Regions from separate parts of the Vibrio sp. 811 genome, predicted to be linked through region 2. Evidence: predicted binding sites of a transcription regulator. Region 2 holds the regulator's gene; the other holds the start of a gene.
The links. The regulator MetJ, encoded in region 2, represses methionine synthesis genes. The targets are predictions, from matches to a motif close to TTAGACNTNTANANGTCTAA.
Positions count from the first base shown of each region.

Region 1: the regulator MetJ is predicted to act here: its motif matches at 2,431-2,450, upstream of metA (homoserine O-acetyltransferase MetA).

Region 1 is NZ_JAWOUB010000002.1:181,061-197,701, forward strand. Features, by position in the region: gene R7Q46_RS04540 (LpxL/LpxP family Kdo(2)-lipid IV(A) lauroyl/palmitoleoyl acyltransferase) at 1-871, opposite strand, end outside; gene R7Q46_RS04545 (DMT family transporter) at 1,292-1,627, opposite strand; gene R7Q46_RS04550 (DUF6559 family protein) at 1,751-2,137, opposite strand; gene metA (homoserine O-acetyltransferase MetA) at 2,478-3,419, shown strand; gene pilW (type IV pilus biogenesis/stability protein PilW) at 3,599-4,324, shown strand; gene R7Q46_RS04565 (phosphate/phosphite/phosphonate ABC transporter substrate-binding protein) at 4,592-5,521, shown strand; gene R7Q46_RS04570 (EAL domain-containing protein) at 5,521-7,677, shown strand; gene R7Q46_RS04575 (response regulator) at 7,834-11,010, shown strand; gene R7Q46_RS04580 (hypothetical protein) at 11,020-11,496, shown strand; gene R7Q46_RS04585 (sulfate ABC transporter permease) at 11,498-12,589, shown strand; gene R7Q46_RS04590 (hypothetical protein) at 12,736-13,047, opposite strand; gene R7Q46_RS04595 (DUF962 domain-containing protein) at 13,250-13,684, opposite strand; gene R7Q46_RS04600 (MmcQ/YjbR family DNA-binding protein) at 13,804-14,157, opposite strand; gene R7Q46_RS04605 (MarR family winged helix-turn-helix transcriptional regulator) at 14,181-14,663, opposite strand; gene R7Q46_RS04610 (DMT family transporter) at 14,774-15,661, shown strand; gene R7Q46_RS04615 (EAL domain-containing protein) at 15,794-16,641, opposite strand, start outside.
Region 2 is NZ_JAWOUB010000040.1:89-8,249, forward strand. Features, by position in the region: gene R7Q46_RS24250 ((2Fe-2S)-binding protein) at 315-503, shown strand; gene bfr (bacterioferritin) at 597-1,073, shown strand; gene R7Q46_RS24260 (malic enzyme-like NAD(P)-binding protein) at 1,280-2,557, shown strand; gene metJ (met regulon transcriptional regulator MetJ) at 2,670-2,990, opposite strand; gene R7Q46_RS24270 (O-succinylhomoserine (thiol)-lyase) at 3,216-4,376, shown strand; gene R7Q46_RS24275 (bifunctional aspartate kinase/homoserine dehydrogenase II) at 4,392-6,800, shown strand; gene metF (methylenetetrahydrofolate reductase) at 7,063-7,965, shown strand; gene R7Q46_RS24285 (PadR family transcriptional regulator) at 8,036-8,161, opposite strand, start outside.

The sequences.
Region 1 (16,641 bases), on a different contig from region 2:
ACATATACTGGCTCGGACTTGCCATGATTGATGTTTCAACTATTTGATTCACGAATGCGGCGGCGCGTTGATGATCCTCTTTCGGGAAACCTTCGACGGGCGCACTAATGGTTAGGGTATAGTGTCCGTCTTTTCCTCTTACCATCGTAAAAGGCACAATGGCGCAATCTGTAGAATCAACCAACAAACTTGTGCCTGTCGTAGTACAAGCATTTTTAACGGCAAATAACGGTGCAAATGTCGAGCGTCGGTTACCATAATCGTGGTCCGGTGCATACCAAACCCGCTCACCCGTTTTAAGTGCTTCAAGCATGGCTTTGACGTTTTTACGATCAATCAGTGTACGATTAGAGCGAGAGCGTCCCTTATACTGAAAATAATCAAAGCACGGATTATTGTTTGGGCGATAAACACCGGTTCCAGACTTTTTAATGCCAAAAGCTCGAGCACCTAACTCTAGATTCATTGAGTGTACGGCCAACATTAATGCACCTTTGCCTGACTTCTCTAAAGCCTCTAGATGCTCCATGCCTTTTATCGTGACGTGTTTGTTTACCCGTTTATCTGACCAAAACCATGCCATTGCGGTCTCAAAAAGTGCGATGCCAGTATTGTCGATGTTGTCTTTTAGAATTGCTTCGCGTTGGCATTTTTCCATATGAGGGAAGCAAAGCTCAAGATTGCGTCTGATCGTAACTTGACGTTTTCTCATGAATCGCATAGCTAAACGACCAATGTTGCGTCCCAAAGCTAGTTGAACTTTAAAAGGAAGGAGGCTAAGTAAGTACATCACGCTAATGATAATTAACGTTCCCCAGTAACGAGGCAAAAGAAATTCGGCCTTGAAAGCAGGCTTTTTGTATTTGTTCATGTAAGTATTGTCAGATGTGCCCATCTATAAGTGATAAAAACAATGATAATGGACTGCACTTTTATCATTGATAACGCTAATAACATAAATTAAAGCGCGCGGATTCTATGGTTCTTCGACACACTACACAATAAGAACTTTGCAGAAATATGTAGGGAATGAAAAAGCAGTAAAGATGAGTCGCCACGTTAACATCTATCGGAGTGATTTATCTACTGCCCTTTCCTAAAGTTTGAAGAAACATAACTTTGTATTTTCAATGCGCTAAATAATGTCTATTTTTCAATCACATAATGCGACCGTTATGAATACAACAATAAGACGTCATATCAATACTCGCCATTAGCGATTGAATTTGCACTAAAAAGCCGCAGCAATTTCTCGCTGCGGCTTCTTATTCACTTAACAAGTAGAGTGGCGTTATTCGTGCCCTACTGTTTTGGATAATAAATTTACGATCAACACACCAGCGATGATAAACCCAATACCAACTAGGGCTGGTAAGTCTAGACGCTGTCCGTAAACAAAGTAACCAACCGTCGCAACCAAAACGATCCCAGCACCACTCCATATGGCATAAACAACCCCAACAGGCATTGTTTGCACTGTGACGGAAAGCAAGAAGAAAGCGATGCCGTAACCAATCAAAACGACTGTGCTCGGCATTACTTTCGTAAATTGCTCTGTTTTGGGAATATAAGAAGTGGCAATCACTTCACATACAATCGCGATCGACAGCGCCAACATTGGTGGCATAGAGACAAGCATTTTGAACATAAGGCATTAACGCTCAACAGAAATGTAACCGACAACATGTCCGGATAATTAGGCCGCGCATTATACCCAACTCATCTCACGATGGAATACCACTAACGATGTTTACACACCATCACTTTCGCTTACTTTTTGATGACCAGGTGAAAGGCTGACGTTTTGGTGCTGACGAGAAATTTCAAAGTAGATATGCATATCAATCGGCTCAGGTGTATTGAGTAGCATCTTACCTACTTCACGTTGGAAATGACCATAATTACCTAGCTCATCCGTTAGTTCTAGGAGCTCGTAAGAGGCTTCATCGGCAAACATTCCATACGCATACTGATAATGACTGATATCCTTGCTCTTATCATAACCCAGCTTTTGAAGAGCTTGATCAATCTCTTCCGGCGTATAAATGTCTTTATCACCAAACGAATGCAGTAGCACGCAAGGAACTTCTTGAGCGATGCTCTGAATCTTTGTCTTTCTCTTGAAAATACCGAACATAATGTCCTCCACTGACGATGTTTCCAAATATGCACATTAATGCAAAATGGTGAGCTGATTGTTTTTAGTATGGCTCATTAATTTGAGACTTCCTTACTACGAAGTCACCTTCACATATTAACGTGATCGCATAATTACCAGCAAATAGTACACACTGCGTTTCAAACCTATCTCATCAGAAACTCTGCTTTAGTCACAATTGTGTGACAACCCCGAGTACGGTTTACCATAATGTAAAGAGTAGATTGAAAAGTCGGATTTCGTATCGACATCTAAACTTAATTAAGTTAGCTTTAGAAGTATAGACGTCTAGATTGACTATACTTAGGGAGAGAAAGTCGTGCCAATTAGAATTCCAGATCAATTACCAGCTACCGATGTATTAAGGACAGAAAACATCTTCGTGATGAGTGAAACGCGTGCAGCGAGTCAGGAAATACGTCCTTTAAGAGTACTGATCCTTAATCTGATGCCAAAAAAAATAGAGACTGAAACTCAGTTTCTGCGTCTACTCTCAAACAGCCCACTACAGGTTAACGTCGAATTACTGCGCATTGATAACCGCCCGAGTAAAAATACGCCAACTGAACATTTAGACACGTTTTATCGCCAATTTGAAATGGTGCGAGATAAAAACTTCGATGGCATGATCATTACTGGGGCTCCATTAGGTTTGGTGCAATTTGAAGATGTCATTTATTGGGATCATCTCAAAACCATCATGGAGTGGGCAAAAGATCATGTGACATCCACTCTTTATGTTTGCTGGGCTGCGCAAGCAGGGTTAAAGCTACTCTACGATCTACCTAAAAAAACGCGTAAAGAAAAACTTTCAGGCGTGTATCATCATCAAATCCATCATCAATTTCACCCTATCTTACGCGGATTTGATGACACGTTTTTGGCTCCTCACTCGCGTTACGCAGATTTTTCGCCTCACTTTCTAGAAGAGCATACTGACTTAGACATTTTAGCGACATCGGATGTCGCAGGTGTGTACTTAGCCACCACAAAAGACAAACGCAATGTCTTTGTCACAGGACACCCTGAGTATGATTCTCACACCTTACATAATGAATATATCCGAGATTTAAGCGAAGGTATGGAGCCCGCTATTCCTGTCAACTATTACCCAAACAACAACCCAGATAACCCACCAATTGCAAGCTGGAGAAGCCATGGACACCTCCTCTTTTTAAACTGGCTGAACTACTGTGTTTATCAGCAAACACCGTACGACCTCGATCACTTCAGTGAAGATGCTTTCACTAAAGACGATTAGCTTCAAAATAAGCAAACAAAGCACTCATCATTACCGAAATGCAATATGTGAACCAAGCCGCCATATGGCGGCTTTTTCATAACAGTTTGCAAACCTGATCGCATAGTGTTTTTTCCTCAATAGGCTTTTGCTAAGTAATTCATATCATGCAGAAAGATTCAGGGATGTAGGGATAAAGAATGAAAACAGCAAAGCTCGGTGCACTAATATTATTGTCTCAGTTTGCACTCGTGGGTTGCGTGACGGTGAAAGAAGATGGAAGCCCTGTCGTTAAAGCCGATCCTGTGGCAATGGCAGAATCACGTATCGCACTTGGCTTAGGTTATTTAGACGGCGGTAACATGATTCGCGCGCATGATAACTTACAACAAGCCTTAAACCACGCACCTCAATACTATCGCGCGCAATTATCTATGGCTCACTACTACGAAACGGTTGGTGAAGATATTAAAGCCGAACAGATGTATAAACGCTCTCTACGCCAACACACTAAAAACGGAAATGTGCTCAATAACTACGGTACTTTTCTTTGCAAGCGAGGTGACTTCGAAAAAGCCGATCAGATGTTTAATCGAGCCATTGAGCAGCCTTATTACTACCTTATTCCAGCGAGCTATGAGAATGCAGCTTTTTGTGCGCTAAAATCACAAGATAAAGACAAAGCGAGATACTACTTTACTAGAGCTATCGATCATGACCCTCATAGACCAAAATCGATTTTGCAACTCGCTAAAATAGAAATTGATAGCGGTGATTATACTGAAGCTAGAATTCGATTAATGAGATTCAATCAAATGTATGGCGTGAAGAAGCCCTCTTTGCAACTCATGATTCAACTTGAACGTGCAGCAGGCAATGAAGCTCTCGAGAAAAAGTATCAAAAACAATTGGAAAAATTTTCTTAGTACAAAATAGCGATACATAAGGCGCATTAGCTCACAGCCAATACAGCGCTTGACCAAGAATCCAGTGAATTCAGACTCACGGTGATACATTCATCCTGTACATAAACGTCAAATTCGGTACTATTTGAACGGAATAAGTGACCAAGTCACATTATAAAAATTGCGCACACAACGAAATTTGTACATCATACTGTTTTTAAGATTGATTTCGGCACATTGATAAATACTAAATATTACTGACATGCACCAGAAGGAAGTTGAAGCCGGATGAAACCTGCCTGCACTCTGTTATTACTCACTTTGCTGAGTTCACCTTTTGTTGTCAGTGCACAAGAAAATATTGAGAAAACATTCACATTTGGCATTGTGTCCAATAAAGCCCAAAGCAAAATCAAAAAAGCGACGCCCCTTACTCAGTATGTAACTGAAAATATGACTGAATATGGTTACGCAAAAGGGGCGGTAAAGGTATTTAAAAATTATCGTCAGCTCGCGGTTGCGCTTGAAAATGGCACCGTTCAAATTGCAACGGCGACCCCCTTTAATGCGATGACCTTAGAAAAGGAGTCTAATAGCCAAATCCTTGCTATACGATGGAAAAAAGGCCTGCAAAAATATCATACGGTGTTCTTTACTAATAAAGAGAGTGGCATTGAGTCACTTTCTGACCTGCGCGGAAAAACGCTTGTTTTCGAAAAGCGCACGTCTACCAGCAGCTATTACCTACCTGCGATTACATTGCTGAATCACGGAGAAAAACTGCAATACCTTCCCTCTCCTGATGACAAACCGGCCAAAGACAGCATTGGTTATTTATTCCTTGATGAGCAACTCGCTCAGTCAAATGAAATCAACCTATCTGTATGGGTATATAAACAGAGAGTTGCAGCAGGAGCATTCAGTAACTTCAACTGGAACAATCCCAAAGATTTGCCAGAGAACATGAAAGACAAACTAGCGATTTTTTCTCGTTCTGTTGAAATACCCAGGGATTTGATTCTCGCTTCTCCAAGCATGAGCCTAGAGCAACAGCGTAAAATCACGTCCATACTGCTTGATATGGATACAACTCACGAAGGCTCTCTCGCACTTAAAAAGTTTCAGAACACCAAAAAATTCAGCGCGCTTACTCCAGAAATGCGAGCCTCCTTAAGTACAGTGCGCAAGTCAGTTCACTTATTACCGAAGGTGGATTGATGTTTCAAAAGCTCTCACTCGAAACCAAATACATTTGCTCGACAATGTTCGTTGTCTTGTTTGTTGTGGTGATAAATCTTGCGTTATACATGCACGGTTACGATGCATATTCAAATAGCTTAACTCAACAAATCACGAACAACTCTCAAGAAAAAACAGAATCTTACGTTAAGCAAAAAGGGTTGGTTTATGCAGAGCTATTATCAAAACAGCTTTTTGATCCACTCTATACAGACAATATCAGTCAAGCGTATGAGCAAATTAAGGCAACATTGAGCCAGCCAGATGTCTCGAAAATACATGTTGTTGACAATGAAGGGCTAATCTTTCACGACGGCACTACTCAGCTAAGGATGTTTGCCCAACCTCATTACCGCTCTCCTTTTATTTTGAAAGCAATAGAAGAATCTAGAACTCTCGTTTCCTTTTCCAAGCATCAGTTGGAGATCGCAGCGCCGATTCAGCAATCAAACATTACTCTTGGGGCGGTGTATCTTGAGCTTAACTTGATACACCTACTGGAAGAGAAAGAACAGAACATTGAACAAGTCCAAGCGATTACCTCAAACGATAAACAGAAGATGTTTAACTTGCTGCTAACGATCAGTGGGATATCCGTTCTATTCGGTAGCATCATCGCTTATGCTTTGGGGCGGTCGTTAACTAAGCCACTCAAGCAACTAAAAGATCAATTTTCAGAGTCAAATACCCAAGCGCTGCCAGTCACCGACATACAAAGCAAAGATGAAGTGGGAGAACTTATTTCAGCGTACAACAAAATGTCAAACAAAGTGAACCGATACACCAGCCGAGTTGAGTTCATGGCATACCACGATATTCTGACTTCCCTGCCAAACCGAGAAAAGTTACTCATTGATATTCAAACGCAAATAACTGACCACAAATCCCCCTCACTCGCGGTTGTGTTTATTGACTTGGATGACTTTAAGCACATTAACGATAACTATGGACATAACATTGGGGATAAATTGCTAGGCCATCTTGCCTCAGAGCTTCAAGGCCGTTTGCCGAGTTATTTTAAGCCGCTTTACCGCCTTTCTACCATCGTAAGTCGAGTAGGTGCGGATGAATTTGTACTGGCCTTTCCGTGCTCGGACAATCATGAAGCTACAGAAAAAGCGCACGCTATTCATCGCCAACTACTCTCTCCCTTTAGTTTGGAAGAGAACGATATTCAAATTACGGCAAGCCTCGGAATTGCTGTGTATCCAGAATTTGGTTCAAACGCTGAGTCTCTTTTACAGCTTTCCTCTCTTGCGGCGCAGGAATCTAAAAGACGCGGTAAAGACATTATGACGATATACGATTCCACGTTTGATGAAACGATTAAACAACGTTTATACATAGAACGAGAACTGCGTCGTTCAGTACGTGACTTGTCTCAATTCGAGCTGTGGTATCAACCACAATTTGATCTAAAAACCTATCGCCTAATTGGGGTCGAAGCATTGGTTAGGTGGAATCATCCCGAGAAAGGCTATATCAGTCCAGAATCGTTTATCCCGATCGCAGAGCAAAGTGATTTAATATTGGAGCTTGGAGAACATATCATTGAGACAGCAGTTGCTCAGCGGGCAATGTGGGCAGAACATTTCGGTACTGATTTTCACATCGCATTAAATTTATCCCCAAGGCAAATCTATCGCCAAGATTTAAGTCAATTATTTTCTAAGTATTTACGACGACATGATGTCGCCCCTCAAACCATTCATGTTGAAGTGACAGAGTCACTTTTTATTGATGATACAGAGAAAGCTCAATATGTGCTTAAAAAACTACAAAGTATCGGAGTGGAAGTTTGGCTAGATGACTTTGGTACGGGGTATTCAGCCCTTGCCTACCTACAACATATGGCTTTTGACGGGCTCAAGATTGATCGTTCATTTATCGCTCAAATCCGAAAAAGCGATCAAGACGATTCATTAGTTCGCGCGATTGTATCCATGGCTCACAACCTAAGAATGAAAGTAGTAGCCGAAGGCGTAGAAACTCAAACTCAGCTCACACGAATGGAGTCTCTCCACTGTGACGTCGTACAAGGTTTTTTCTTAGGTAGACCTGTACCTGCCGAGGAATTGATTGCATTTGAATACCAACGAGGGAATGGCGCTCAAAGCGTCAATCACTTTGCTTAGAACGCCGTTTTGTTAACTATTGCCGCTTAGCGCGTTAGTACTCGTAATGCAATATCGGTCACACTTCCCCCACCTCATTAATATGAATTTTCTCTTAAAATCTAACATCTGAGATAAATAAACTACACTTTTCATATCAACTTCTTGGATATGGAAATGCGCGTGGTAGGAATCTTTTCTTGGAACAACCTGTCGGTAAAACAAAAGCTATTTGGGTTGGTTTTGCTGCCAATTTTATTGTTGCTTGTCCTCGCGGGTAAACATGTACAAAGCCTTTCTATCCAGGCTCAGGAACTACAAAAAGCACAGTTATTCTCTGTCTACATCGACCGCGTATCTTCGCTTTATCACCTACCGAATAACCCTGATGTAATAGATAAGCAACTAAAAACTCAGCAGATATCTCAATTGTTACGCGACACCGCTGCACCAGTATTCGGTGAAAGCGCTGAGATACTAAACCAGTTGACAAGCTTTGAGGAAGCAACCCTCTCGATGCTCTCTTCGCAAAATCAAGAGGAAAAGTTAGATGCGGCAGAGTGGCGCGCTGATACGTTCAAAGAAATCCTCATGAGCTTAGACAAAGTCTATTTTAGAAATGTGAGTTATGAAACAAACACTCACCTTTCTTCTTTGATGCAACTTGAATGGTTGATGTTTTGGTCTACTGAAGAGCATAGATTAAGCGAATATTTGATTCGATCTTCAGAGGAAAATAACGAGTATGACCTCACAACACAGGCTTCTATCCAATCTTTAGTCCAGAACCAACAACTATTTCTAGAGCGTTTTGTGACGCTAAATGCCAATCAACAACAAGTAGATCTGCTCATTGAGACGTTTACGGGTGAAGTCTTTATCAAAAGCCAAGAGTTTCGTGCCTATTTATTGCAACCAGCTCAACTCAAATCATTAACCCCGGATGAGATTGATGCGGGGTTATCTGCACTCAACAAACGCTTATCGTTATTACAAAGTGTTGACGACAAAATGGAACAACAGCTGAGTGATGATATATCAAAGACAATCAACACGACGACACAGCACCGCTTTACCTTTATCGCAATGATGAGCCTTTTAACGCTGTTGGTCGTAAGTTTAACGCTAAGATTGGTGCGAAAAGTTACTGGAAACTTGAATCTAGTCCTCAAATTTCTCAGTAACGAAAGCAATGAACAAAGTAACACTGAAAATTCACCTCTTGCTCAACTAATAAAGGGTAAAGACGAGCTGAGTAAGTTTGCTCGAGAGGTAAAAAAGCTTAGTGATGAGCGGATGTTGTCCAGACTAAAGCTCACACAAGCTAAAGAAGATGCAGAACAAGCAAAAGATGATGCAATTAAGGCGAGTAAAGCCAAAAGTAGCTTTTTGGCCAACATGTCCCACGAGATCCGCACGCCGCTAAATGGCGTTATTGGTATCTCTGAAGTCTTATCCGATACTTCCCTGACTGCCACACAACGCGATTACGTCGACACGATTGAAACCTCCTCCCAACTGCTTTTGAGTTTAATTAATGACGTTCTAGACTTCTCAAAAATTGAATCTGGGATGCTGCTCATTAGCCCACATTCAACTTGTGTTCGAGAGTCTATCTATGACATTGCTTCTATCATTTCACCAAAAGCAAAGGAAAAAGGCATCGATGTGCAAGTCAACATTAGCCGTAACACGCCTTACCACGTAATGTTGGATGACCATCGTATACGCCAAGTTGTCATGAACTTCATGTCTAACGCCGTAAAATTTACCGAACAAGGCAGTGTAGAGCTATCGGTCATCACCCGCGAAATAAAAAATGGTGAAGCGGTCATCGAGTTTTCCGTTAAAGATTCTGGGATTGGTATTGATGCCCAGCAGCAAAAGAAAATATTTGCTCCATTTGCCCAAGAGGATAACTCTACTACCCGACAATTTGGGGGAACTGGACTTGGGCTTGCCATTAGCACGCAATTAGTTGAGCTAATGGGTGGAGAAATTCAACTTGAATCCGAGAAAGGTAAAGGCAGTCGCTTCTTCTTTGAACTAACTGCTCCTGTGGTGACTCAAGAGTTTAACGCTTATCACGCTCTGAATCACAACGACATATGGATTGTATGCAGCAGTACTCAACTAGAACAAAAACTGCGTAACGAGTTAAGTTTTTTCAACATCAATATAACGCAGTCAGTAGATACCTTAAGTGCGTTGCCAACGTGGATTGATAACGAGCGCGTTATCGTTATTCATGTAGAAGCATCACCAAATGCAGCGGCGATGCATATCGATGAGATAGAAAGCCTTTGTAAACGAAACATTCGTGTCTGCCTCATCAAGCACCTTCATAGCCCACAATTCGACTTTAGAAGCAGTATCAGCGCCTTGGTCACTCAGCCACTACTAGGGCAGCGCTTAATTAAAGCACTTGAAAGTTGTGCGGCAAACTTCTCGCACGCACAACAAGAGAGCATTTCAGCGCAACATGTTAAATCTTTGCCGAAAATTTTGGTCGTTGATGACAATACGGTCAATCAAAAAATCGCGGGGCTACACGTCACAAAAGCTGGCTTCGACTTTGATGTCGCAGTAAACGGACAAGAAGCAGTTGAGAAATTTCAACAGAATCAATACAGCCTAATTTTAATGGACTGCATGATGCCCGTAATGGATGGATTTGAAGCCACCCAAATAATTCGTCAAATAGAAGTAAAAGAAAAACGCGCTTTCAGAATTCCGATTATTGCTCTAACGGCAAGTGTGGTCGATGACGATATACAAAAATGCTTTGACGTTGGAATGGATGACTATGTGCCCAAACCGTTTAAAGCAGGGTTGCTTAAAGAGAAGTTAGATAAGGCAATAGGGTTACGCGTTTCCAACACGACGCCTGCTGAACCACACCAAGAGAACACCACCCCCGATAAAACTCATGAACTACCTGCAAGTTCTGAGCAACCAGAAGCAACGGTAACGCCTATTCGCTCCGAACGCATCTTGCTTGTCGAAGATAATAGAGTGAACCAGAAAGTGGCTTCTCTATTGCTATCTAAAGCAGGCTATCAATTCGAAGTCGCAGAAAACGGTCAAATTGCAGTCGAAATGTTCCAAAAAGATGGAAAGTTTGATGTTATTTTGATGGATTGCATGATGCCCATAATGGATGGGTTTGAAGCTTCTAGGCAAATTAGAGCTTATGAAGCGAGTAAAGGATTAGCTAAGACGCCCATTATCGCATTAACAGCAAGCGTCGTTGATGATGATATTCAACGCTGCTTTGATTCAGGAATGGATGCCTACGTACCAAAGCCTGTGCGCAAAGAAAAACTGTTGTATCAAATTGAACAAGCAATGTAGGTGGATTCTATGAGTAGAAATCATTCTCGCGTTGCTTTTCCTTTGCGTTACATAAAACGCTATCTGTTTATTCTGATTGCCCTTCTTTCATTAAATTGCCAAGCTCTCGCTGCAGAGAGCTACGCCGTTTTCTCATTTAATGACGAATTCTCTCCGCTCACTGTCAATAAAGCGCGAAAGTTGTACAGAGGGAAGACGCAACTTTTACAAGGCCAGCGAATTGAACTCTCTGACTGGCCTGCGACATCAACAGAAAGAGCTGAGTTCTATCGTTATCTTCTCAACAAAAATTTAGCGCAAATGAACGCGCATTGGGCAAGCTTGTCTTTTTCAGGTAAAGCTAGACCGCCAAAAGTGATTGCACGCTCCAGCATTGATGACCTCATAGCATGGATGCAAGAGAAGCCGAATAGAATTGGTTATGCCCCAACATCGAGCGTCCCTAGTAATGCTCATGTTTTATGTGTGGTTAGCTCGGAGAATTGATATGAAAAAATATTTAACCATGTTATCGCTGAGTATCGCGACCTTTCCGAGCTCAGCCACGATTGAACTAACAGAACAACTTTCTTTAAGTGGTTTTGGCTCTACTTCGTGGGCAAAATCCGATAACCCAACTACGGTACTAGTTAACCGCTTTATTGGCGATGAATCTTGTTTCGATTGCGATACCACTTTCGGCATGCAGCTCGATTATTTTCACAAGGCATTTCGGGCATCCGCACAAGTCGTAAAGCGCCCGCAAGACCATTGGAGCTCGCCTCAGCTCGAGTGGGCGTATTTGGCTTATACCTATAAAAACATAGAAATACGAGGAGGACGCTTAAGACTGCCACTGTTTTTGATGTCTGAGTACAACTATGTCGGCCACGCTTTTACCCAAGCCCGCCCACCGAATGAGGTATATGACAGCATTCTAGGTATCACAGCTTATAACGGCCTATCTGCACGCTGGATTCATGACCTTAATGAGCAAATCGTACTTACCGCCATGCCGTTTGTCGGGTTTAAAGACAATAGTGACGTAACCATCAATGAACGCACTGAATTGGAAATTGAGTCAAACAACACTGCAGGGATGAACTTAACGCTAAGCGGAGAGAGTTATCGTTGGAATTTTTCCTACCTCCACGGCGATTATGATCAAACAACGACGCTCTCTAACATTGAGCAATCCACTCCCGGTGGCGGAACCACAATCATTGACCGTCTAGTTGAAACAGAAAAAAACAACACGATCGATCTGTTTTCTCTAGGGTTAAGATACGAGCTCGATAACATTGTGATTATGGCAGAAGGACAGACCAGCAATCTTTCCTCATCTTGGTACGCGACAACAAGTTATAATGTAAACAAGCTAACTCCTTATATTGTTTACGGTCAGCAGTTTAATAGTCGGGATAAAAAAAGTGGAGACAGTTTCTTACTCGGGTTGAGATATGACCTAGATTACAACGTTTCCCTGAACGCAGAATGGCAAAGGTTCAACGCCTACAATAATAGCTCTGGCGCGTTTTCATCAGCCCCAAAGGATGACAGTGCGAGCCTTTATACGCTAATGCTCAACTTCGTTTTTTAATGTTTCTTACAGTACCAATTTCCACAACACTAGGGGCTGTGGCATTAAGAAGGCTTTTTGCAACACGTAACTAAACGCTAAACGACTGGAAGGGATAGAATCGTTCAGATAGGTAAGTGGCAATCCAAACAGAGACAAAGGTTACTCTATTTCGGTTTGTTTTGATTGCCTTTTAACCGCTTTTCTTTGCGTCGCAGTGCCCGGAAAAACTTTGACTCTTCGTGGTACCAACCAAGGACACTAATTGGAAAGCCCACGAGCATCATAATAAAAACATCCGCAGGGAGTTGTTCCCAAATGTCGCTTAAAGAATGCAGCTCTCCAAAAATGAACAAACCGATGACTTTACCAAGCAGTAATGCACAACAAATCATAAAGAAGGACTTTAATATATAGTGCCATTTGCCTTTTTTACGCTCTTCTCTCCAATAGGCATATTTATATTGTCGGTCGTACATTCATCCCCCTAAAGTAAACTTGCCGTAAGTTTAAGTATCTCGATAGCGTAAAGTGCGTTGGCACCTCTTTAATCATAGTGCGTATCTAAAGTGAATGCTTGTCGTGGCAATAAGAAGGAGAGGTATTATGTAGTAAGAGCTACATAATCTCTGAACGTTATATGTCTTGTATCATTCGGATGATGCCTGATTTTGCTTATCGCTAGTGTTTTCTGAACACCCAAATCGGGCCGATGAGTAGAAACTGTAAATCCTCAAAAAACGACGGTTTTTTACCTTCAATCTTGTGACCGATAAATTGCAATATCCACAATACGCCAAACAAGAGCATAGAAATATGCAGAACGGGCAACATCAATACCTCTAGCGACCAAATAAGGCCAATGCACGCTAATGTGTAGCCGATCATCATCATGAATACACTCAGAGACAAACGAAAATAGAAAACCCAAGTGGGGATCACCGCTACCCAAACCCAATTAAGTTCGAAGCCTAATAATGAAATCTGGGGAATCGACCAAATAAGTCCAACCACAGAAAGGTAAATACCTGGAACTGCGATTGTGTGAATCTTTTGGTTGATAGGGTTTTGGTGACTCTCCCCGTATTCTTTTAGCCATTCAGATAATGCTCGCATATCATTCCCCTTTTCCACCTTCTTATTCTTATATAGCCCGAGGATGAAAAAGGTGCGAATTTTTCCGTAAAGGCTACGAGCAACGAGCGACAAAACAACAGAGGCCAGTGCGTTGCCGATTACTCACCAAGCAACGCTCGTTGTGCTTTCGGCAGCTTGGCAACGACAAGAGCATAAGAGCGTTCACACAAGTCTTGAATCAACCCATCCTCGACATCACCGTTAAAATAAACCGTTATCCAATGACGCTTATTTAAGTGATAACCCGGGATAATGTCCGTAAACTGCGACGTTAAGACTTCTCCATCTTCTGGTTTTACTTTTACGCTGACATACTCCCGACCGTTTCTCTCTGCAATGATGGCAAACATCTTGCCTTTGATTTTGTAAACAACCGCTTCAGGCCCAAATGGGAAATCGCTTTCTGCACACATGAAGGTACTTAAGTATTGTTCTAGTTCTTTGCTTTTCATATCCCCTACCTCCTTCTGCGTTCTCATTCAAATTGTGGCAATAGCAATTTTAACGCCTGGTTAACCTGCGCTTTTTCATTGCCTTCTAAACCATGCAATAACGATTGCTGAACGTCTACATGCTCCAAAATTAGCTTGTCAATTAAGGTTAAGCCTTGCTCTGTTAGTTCAACGGTGACGCTACGTCGGTCTTCTTTACTATGGGTTCTGGTAATAAACCCTTTCTTCTCTAGTTTATCTAAGCGATTAGTCATCGCACCCGAAGTGAGCATCATCGACTCTATTAACGCTGAGGGAGTAAGACAATATGGTGAACCAGCTCGACGCAGTGTCGCTAACACATCAAATTCACCCATTTTCAGATCGTACTTCTTATGTAGCTCGGCGACCCTAGATTCCATGTGTTTTGCAATTCGCATTAGTCGACCCATTATTGCCATCGGTTCAGTGTCGAGGTCTGGCTTCTCCCTAGCCCACTGCTCTACCACTCTATCAATTGCATCCATTATTTCTCTCCAAACATCATATGTTTTTTATTTTAACATAAAGATACTTTACAAAAAGCCACCTTGCCGATATCGTTACATTTAATTATCTCTACATAAAGATATTTAACATGAACATTTTACTTGCGATGATTCCTGCCTTTTTTTGGGGGACGACTTACGCTGTTACTCAGTTTACTCTACCGGACTGGCCTCCCGTTTTACTTGGCGCTCTAAGGGCACTGCCTGCGGGTCTTTTGTTGCTGGCAATAAAGCCCTCGTTTCCAAAAAGAAGTGAGTGGAAGGTGCTGCTTGTTTTAGGAACCATCAACATCGCTTGCTTCTTTGGTCTCATTTTTGTCATGGCGTTGACGCTTCCTTCTGCCATCTCTGGTGTTGGTATGGTTTCGGTCCCCGTTTTTGCGATGCTGTTTGGTTGGGCGGTCTACAAACGTCAGCCTAGTGGCATTCAAGCGATAAGCGGCGCAACTTTGATTGCTTTAGCTTGGTTCTTATTTGATCCTAGCTCTATTTCTCTCGAACCCGTGGGCTTACTTGCGATGATCTCCGCCATTATGTGCATCGTGATAGGAAGTAGCGTAACAAAGTCACTAGGTACAAAAATGCACTGGTGGACAGTGCTAACATGGCAGCTCATTTTGGGTGGCGTGATTATGTCTATCGCAACAAGTGTGCTGGCGATAAACAATCCAGAGCCATATGTTACAGTCGTTCAGGACGTATCCATGACGAATATTCTAGGGTTACTGTGGGTAATTATTCTGAACACCGCATTAGGGTATGGCATGTATGTATGGTTATTACAGCGGATGTCGGTCGTAGATTTTACCTTTGGTGGTATTGCAAACCCAGTCGCAGGCATTGTTTCGGGCCTACTGCTATTGGGGGAAACGTTCACTCCTCTGCAATACAGCTTAATGCTGGGAATGATCGTAATGTCATTACTACCTCAGCTCATTACGTCAATCAAAACGAAAAGAGCCGCACTCTCCTCCTAAGTAACGTTAATTCCTAACACTCTAGGAGTAATGAGAGTGTTAGGAATCCTCAAGTGTGAGCCTACCAGCAGAAATCAGCGCTAACCTAGGAAACTGGCACCTTTAAAGCGGGATGTTATGACGTTATGGCTATTAAGCGCTTGCAAGGTTAGTCAGGGGCTCTGGTTTAGCGTAAACATAACCTTGAATAAGGTAAATCGCATGCTGAGCCAGATATTCGACTTGAGCCTGGCTCTCTACACCTTCTGCAATCATCTCACATTCCGCTTTGTTCGCTGCAGACACAATTGAGTCCAGCACTTTCAATTTTTGGTCGTCAGATCCTATTGGATCAATAAACATCTTATCCACTTTTAAACATCGGATGCCCAAATCTTGTAGGTAAGAAAAGCCACCATATCCGGTACCAAAATCGTCAATTTTGAACTTGTAGCCTTTATTCGTTAAATACAAAATCTCTTTTTTCGCGGCCTCAGTGTCTTTTACTGGTATTCTCTCGGTCAACTCAAAATGAATTCTATTCGAGATTGGCCAATTTAACTCCGACAGCAACTTCGTTAATACGCCTGACTCTAAATGGGAGGAAACAATATTGATGCTGACCCACGTATGCTCGGGTAAGTCACTTAAGTCTTGTATGATTTTACGAATAAGCTGATTGGTCATCGGGATAATCAGGCCACTTTCTTCTGCAGCACCAATAAACATATTTGGTGGCACCATTCCATCACGCCGCGACCATCGAATCAGTGCTTCGTATCCTACTGTCTTACCATCGCGACTATCGACAATCGCCTGGTAGTAAGGAATAAATTCTGCATTACTAATCCCATTTTCAATTAGACCAGTAATGGATTTTCTCAAGCTTTTACCAGATATGTATGCAAAGGCAGTCGCAAGACCAGCAAGCACACTTACAAGACCGCCCCACAAAAGTACTCTTTCCTGAGCATAATTTTTAAGTTTTTCACCGCTGTATA
Region 2 (8,161 bases):
GAAATCTTGCACTGTTCTTCTTTTTGAAGAAAGTGCATCGAAAAGGGAAGCTTAGGCTTCCCTTTTTCATTTCTAGATTACATTTAGTTATAAGTGTTGAAATAAAAGACGTCACTTTTTCGATTTAAAAACAGAGTTTTACCGACTTTATTTCTTAACGCTTTTACTCACCCCTCTTAACCCTTTGATCTTTTCCTGCAGCGGTAAAATCGTTATAACCAAATATTCTGAGCGGACACCATAATGCGACTGGTAACAAGAACTATTCTTGTTTATATTGTTTGTCACAGATTAGTTTTATAGGTTTTTTGAGTATGTACGTTTGTCTTTGCCATGGTGTCTCCGACAAAAAAATTAGGAAGTTGGCGATAGATGAAGGCGTAACAGATATTAAAGGAATCAAAAAGTGCACGGCATTGGGCAGCCAATGTGGTAAGTGCATCAGACAGGCCAAGGAAATTTTAGCGGAAACTAGTTACACGGAATTTAAACAAGCCAGCTAATTGCTGTAAGTATGCAGTAATTATTTGCCTTACATTTTGACACCTTCTCATTTGCTTCTACATTTAAATGAAGCCAAAGAGGAGGGTTTTGTCATGAAAGGCGATCCAATCATCATTCAACATCTCAATAAAGTGCTCGGTAACGAGCTCGTCGCTATTAATCAGTATTTTCTTCACGCCCGAATGTATAAAGACTGGGGCTTAAAGCACCTAGCAGACAAGGAATATCACGAATCTATCGATGAGATGAAGCATGCCGATCATCTAATTGAGCGTATTTTGTTCCTTGAAGGCCTACCGAACCTACAAGATTTAGGTAAGTTGATGATTGGTGAAGATACCAAGGAAATGCTCGAGTGTGACTTAAAGCTTGAAATGGCGGCTATTCCAGATTTAAAAGATGCGATTGCCTACGCTGAAGACATTCGAGATTATGTGTCTCGAGATCTCTTCCAAGATATTCTTGAAGATGAAGAAGAACATGTTGATTGGCTAGAGACGCAACTTGGCTTGATTGAAATGTCTGGTATTGAGAATTATCTCCAAGCGCAATACGTGGACGAAGAGTAACGATACTTTCTGAGTTTGCATACTCCAATAATAGTAAGAAGAAAGAGCACCTGACTCGAAAATCAGGTGCTTAACTCCGTTATCTGGTCTAATCTCTTTTATTATCGGCTTTTTAAGGATATTGCTCGCAATCTTGCCTATGAAGTTTGATTTCTATCCGATAGAATTTATGCCCCCTTACCTAAAAATAAAAAAGAGAAACGTCCATGTCTGAAGACAACCACCAAGCAGCCACTCCAGAAGAAGAACATCGCCAAAAAGCATTGGATTACCATGCTTATCCAACTCCAGGAAAGATTGCTGTCGAACTGACAAAGCCTGCGGAAACGGCGGGTGATCTTGCCCTTGCTTACAGCCCTGGTGTTGCAGAGCCAGTGCGTGAAATCGCACAAAACCCGGATAACGTGTACAAGTACACTGCAAAAGGGAACATGGTTGCTGTTATTTCTAACGGTACCGCTATTCTAGGTCTAGGTAACCTAGGTCCACTTGCATCTAAGCCAGTGATGGAAGGTAAAGCGTTACTGTTTAAGCGTTTTGCAGGTCTTGACTCTATTGATATTGAAGTTAAGCACCGCACGATCGATGAATTTGTTGATACTGTTGCGAGCATTGCAGACACTTTTGGCGGTATCAACCTTGAAGATATTAAAGCACCAGACTGTTTTGAGATTGAAAAGCGTCTGATTGAACGTTGTGATGTACCAGTATTCCACGATGATCAACATGGTACTGCTATTGTAACGGCAGCGGGTATGCTGAATGCAATCGAACTTCAAGGTAAGAAACTTGAAGATTCAACAATTGTTTGTCTTGGCGCTGGCGCTGCCGCTGTAGCGTGTATGGAGCTTCTGATCAAATGCGGCGCAATGCGCGAAAAAATCTACATGCTAGATCGCAAAGGTGTGATTCACACTCGTCGTGATGATCTTAATGAATATAAGCAGCTATTTGCGAACAATACAGATAAGCGCACACTAGAAGACGTGATTGAAGGTGCAGATCTGTTCCTAGGTGTATCTGGTCCAAACCTATTGCCAGCGGAAGCGTTGAAGTTGATGGCAGATAAGCCAATCGTATTCGCATGTTCTAACCCGGATCCTGAAATCAAGCCGGAACTTGCTCACGCAGTTCGTGATGACTTGATCATGGGTACTGGCCGTAGTGATTATCCTAACCAAGTTAACAACGTATTGTGTTTCCCATTCATTTTCCGCGGTGCTCTTGATGTGCGTGCAAGTGAAATCAATGATGAAATGAAACTTGCAGCCGTTGAGGCGATTCGTGAGCTAGCAAAAGAGCCTGTACCTGAAGCCGTATTGAAGGCTGCAGGTGTTGATAAGCTAGAGTTTGGTGCGGACTATATTATTCCAAAACCAATGGATTCACGTTTGCTACCACGTGTTGCAAAAGCGGTCGCTCAGGCGGCGGTTAATTCAGGTGTAGCTCGTATCGAGATGCCTGAAAACTACATGGCAGAGTAATATATCTTTCAGATGTGATACACAAAAATGGGACGCTATTGCGTCCCATTTTTTATGTCATTCATTTGGCTCGAGGCAAGAGTTATTACCTGAAACCTCTTATCAGGCTTTTTTATTCTTCGTCGAATGACTCAAATTCGATGCCCATTTCCGTCATCAGCGCTTTTACTTCTGTTGGAATATCATCAGGACGGTCTTTACGAAGGTCTTCATCTGTCGGAAGTGGCTGACCTGTGTACGCGTGCAAAAATGCCTCGCATAGCAATTCGCTATTGGTTGCATGGCGTAAGTTATTGATCTGACGGCGAGTACGCTCATCAGTTAGCACCTTTAAAACTTTTAGCGGGATAGAGACGGTAATTTTTTTTACTTGTTCGCTTTTTTTGCCGTGCTCTGCATATGGGCTAATGTATTCGCCATTCCAGTCAGCCATTGCACACCTTCATTTATGTAATCGGTTAAAAATAATTTAGGTGCTGATTTTAGCTGCATTTACCGCCATAAGCAAAGACATATAGACGTCTAGAAGTGTTGACGTCTCATTTTTTGACGAGTAAAGTGAACATAACAGCAAAGGAAGCGTGTTGATCACTTTATGTTACTCATTAGATATAGCGCATTCCTATTTAGAAGTCATTACCCGTGAAAGGATACACCCATGAGCACTCGCAAACCTGCGACCATTGCAGTACGCACTGGTATTGAATCAGACAGCCAATATCATGCTGTCGTTCCACCTATTTATCTTTCCACTAACTATGGTTTTCCTGCTTTTGGTGAAGTGCCCAAGTATGATTACACACGATCTGGTAATCCAAACCGCGGACTGTTGGAAAGTGCGCTATCTGAACTTGAGTCTGGAAAAGGAGCGGTTGTTACTAACTGCGGTACGTCGGCATTAAATTTATGGGTTTCCGCTTTTCTCGGCCCAGATGATCTCATTATTGCTCCTCACGATTGTTATGGTGGTACCTATCGTCTTTTTAATACCCGAGCTAACAAAGGCGATTTTAAGGTTCAGTTTGTCGATCAATCAGACGAACAGGCTTTAGATGCTGCATTGGCACAAAAACCAAAACTCATTTTGCTAGAAACTCCGTCAAACCCTCTGGTTCGCGTAGTGGATATTGCAGCTACTTGTGAAAAAGCGAAACAAATCGGCGCGTTAGTTGCGGTGGACAATACCTTTTTGACACCCGTGTACCAAAAACCTTTAGAGCTAGGTGCGGATTTTGTTATCCACTCCACAACAAAGTACATCAACGGTCATTCGGACGTAATTGGTGGAGTAATCATCACCAACACAGAAGCGCATGCAGAAGAGCTTGCATGGTGGGGTAATTGTATTGGTGCAACGGGCACACCTTTCGATAGTTACATGACACTGCGAGGTATTCGTACGCTTGCTGCTCGTATGAGAGTACATGAAGAGAGCTCACAGCAGGTACTAGCTTACCTACAGAAACAAGCGTTAGTTAAAACTATCTATCATCCAAGCCTGCCGGAACATCCAGGTCACGACATTGCTAAAAAGCAGCAAACGGGCTTTGGCTCTATGTTGAGTTTTGAGTTTGCTGGTTCGTTTGAGCAGTTAAAGGTGTTTGTGAAAGAGCTCCAACTGTTTTCATTAGCAGAGTCATTAGGTGGTGTAGAAAGTTTGATTTGCCACCCAGCATCCATGACGCACCGTGCAATGGGTGAGGAGGCGCTGGCGGAGGCTGGGGTCTCTCATCAACTATTGCGTTTGTCTGTCGGTTTGGAAGATGCACAAGACCTCATCACAGATTTAGAACAAGCGTTCGCTAAAGCTACCCAGTAATAGGAGACGATAACAATGACTGTACAACGTCAGCTGCATAAGTTTGGTGGCAGTAGCTTAGCAAACCCAGAATGCTACTTACGCGTTGTGGGTATTCTCAAGGAGTATTCGACAGAAAATGATCTTGTGGTCGTCTCTGCTGCAGGAAAAACCACTAACCGCTTGATTGAGTTTTTGGAAGGGTTAAGTAAAGATGGCCGAATTGCGCATGAAGCGCTTCAAAGCTTGAGACAGTTCCAAACTGAGCTAATAGAAAGCTTGTTGGAGAGTGAAGCAAAAGAAGAGCTGTTAGCTTTATTACATGATGAGTTCAGTACTCTCTCGGAGCTGACTGCACCACTCACTAATGCGCAAAAAGCCGCGGTACTGGGGCACGGAGAAGTATGGTCTGCTCGCCTATTGGCCGCGTTATTATCTCAACGTTCTATCCCTGCGGTTGCACAAGATGCACGAGCGTTTTTACGTGCAGAAGCGGGAACTCAACCAGAGGTTGATCGCGCTCGTTCATACCCTTTAATTAAAGAGATCCTCGCGCAGCATAACCATAAACGTGTGGTAATTACTGGCTTTATGGCTCAGAACGAGGCAGGAGAAACCATCCTACTTGGTCGTAACGGCTCTGACTATTCTGCAACGGTCATAGGCGCGCTTGCTGAAGTCAGTACTGTCACGATTTGGAGTGATGTTGCTGGTGTCTATAGTGCCGATCCACGTTTGGTGTCTGACGCTTGTTTATTACCGTTACTTCGATTGGATGAAGCCAGTGAACTTGCTCGCTTAGCTGCCCCAGTGCTACACAGTCGTACGCTTCAGCCTGTGGCGCAAAGTACCATGGACCTTAATCTCAAGTGTAGCTATCTGCCAGAGTCGGGTTCTACTCGTATTGAGCGTGTATTGGCATCTGGTCGTGGCGCTAAAATTATTACTTCACTGGATGATGTTTTATTGGTGCAGTTGTCTTTCATGCATGGGCACGACTTCGAAAAAACACAGAGTGATGTATTACAAGCGTTGCAGCGCGCGCAATTAGAGCCATTGGCATTTGAAGCTCAATCCGATCAGCATACGATACGCTTGGCTTACACCGCAGAAATCGCCGGTGGTGCATTGAAACACTTGCAAGAGCTTGCGGTAGAGGCAGAAATTAAGCTAAAAGAAGGTTACTCGCTCTTAGCTGCGGTAGGTGCAGGCGTTACGAAAAACGCCAATCATTGCTTTGGCTTTTATCAGAAGCTAAAGCACTCTCCGGTAGAATTTATCTCTGAAACAGACTCAGGGCTGAGCCTAGTCGCTGTTTTGCGCCGTACTGATACCGAGGCGTTGGTTCAAACGATTCATAGCCAGTTGTTCCAAGCGCAAAAACGCGTGGCAGTGGCTTTATGTGGCAAGGGTAATATTGGTTCTAGTTGGCTAAATTTATTTGCTACGCAAAAAAGTGAGCTCGAAAAACGTCATGGTATGAGCTTTGATCTTGTCGCGGTTGTGGATAGCCAAACCTATTGGTTCGATGAGCAAGGTATTGAGGCGGCGAGTGTTGCTGAACGATTTGATGATGAAAGCATAGCAAACAATGGGGATTGGCTGGCACGTTTGGGAGCGCTTAAAAGCTATGATGAAGCCGTCGTGCTTGATGTTACCGCGAGTAAAGAGTTAGCTCAGCGCTACGTAGAAATCGCACAGCAAGGCATTCATTTGATTTCCGCTAACAAAGTGGCCGGTTCCGCAGATAGTCAGTACTACCATCAGGTTCAAGATGCATTCGCTAAAATTGGTCGTCATTGGCTATACAACGCAACGGTTGGTGCTGGGTTACCGATAAACCATACCGTGCGAGATCTTCGTGAAAGTGGGGATGAAATCGTCGCTCTATCGGGTATTTTCTCGGGGACGCTATCATGGCTGTTCCAACAGTTTGATGGTTCTGTGCCATTTAATGATTTAGTCGATCTTGCTTGGCAGCAAGGGTTAACCGAACCTGACCCTCGTTCTGATTTAGATGGCTCCGATGTAATGCGTAAGTTAGTCATCTTGGCTCGAGAGTCGGGCCTAGATATAGAACCAGACAGCGTTAAAGTTGAGTCTTTGGTGCCAGAAGAATTAAGAGAACTGAGCTTAGATGATTTCTTCGATAATGGAGCGTTGTTGAGTGAAATACTTCAAGAGCGTCTGACAAAAGCACAGAGAAACGATCAAGTGCTTCGCTATGTGGCGCGTTTAGAAAAAAATGGTAAAGCAACGGTGGGAGTCGAAGCGTTATCTCGTGAGCACGCGCTCGCCAACTTATTGCCATGCGATAACATTTTTGCCATAGAGAGCAAGTGGTACAAAGATAACCCTCTGGTCATTCGAGGACCAGGCGCAGGCAGAGAAGTGACAGCCGGCGCTATTCAATCCGACCTCAACCGATTGGCTGGTTTATTTTAAAGTTGCGATTGACCTAAAAACCCTGGAATTAATCCAGGGTTTTTTATTCCCCTATCAGTGCCATATTGAAGTCATAACCCGTGCAAAATGGCGAGATGATGCTCAAGTAGAAACTTGAACTATCTTCATTATTAACTTGAGAAAAATTCATAATTACAAGGTTGACATTAAATCGTATTCAATACATTCTGTAGACATATAGACGTCTAAACGTCGATTTTAAGGATTTGTTTTCGTGGCGGAGTGCCGCAGGGAGAGTAAGATGGGATATACGCACGCAGGCCATATCGACGCCTTGAACCAGAATATTGCTGAGTTATCAGATAACATCAATGTATCGTTTGAGTTTTTTCCGCCAAGCAGCGCTAAGATGGAAGAAACACTTTGGAATTCAGTGCACCGTCTTAAAACGCTTCAACCTAAATTTGTTTCTGTGACTTACGGTGCGAACTCCGGCGAGCGTGACAGAACACACTCCATCATTAAAGAAATTAAAGCAACAACCGGATTGGTTGCCGCTCCCCATCTCACTTGTATTGATGCGACTCGTGAAGAGTTGATTAATATTGCCGATGATTATTGGAACAATGGTATTGAAAATATCGTCGCTCTGCGTGGTGATATTCCTCCAGGTGGCGGTGCGCCTGATATGTATGCCTCGGATTTGGTTGAGCTGCTGAAATCACGCCACGATTTCGATATCTCCGTTGCTGCATTCCCTGAGGTTCACCCTGAAGCTAAAAGCGCTCAGTCTGACTTATTGAACCTAAAACGTAAGGTAGATGCAGGTGCAAACCGTGCTATTACTCAGTTCTTTTTTGACGTTGAGTCTTACCTGCGATTCCGTGACCGTTGTGTCGCAGCAGGAATTGACGTAGAAATTGTGCCAGGAATTTTGCCTGTATCGAACTTTAAGCAAGCGTCTCGCTTTGCGGCACAGAACAACGTGAAAGTACCAGGGTGGATGAGCAAACAATTCGATGGCTTGGATGATGATCCGGTGACTCGCCAGCTTGTAGGAGCTAGCCAAGCTATTGATATGGTGCGTGTGCTGAGTCGTGAAGGGGTTAAGGATTTTCACTTCTATACACTAAACCGTGCAGAGATGACTTACGCGTTATGCCATACGTTGGGTGTTCGTCCTCGCGCAGTAGTCGGTGCGTAAATCTGGTTTCAAAAAGATAAAAGGCTTGCCAAGTGGCAAGCCTTTTTCGTTTTATCAAAGCAAAAGGAGTTTAACCAATCACTTCAAGTTCAGTTAGAACTTCTTCTGCCCAAGTGATCCAAGTTTCACGTAACAGAAGGTTACGGCGAAGCGTTAGACGTTCTAGGCGAGCTTGTTTATCTAAAGTTGACGGCGT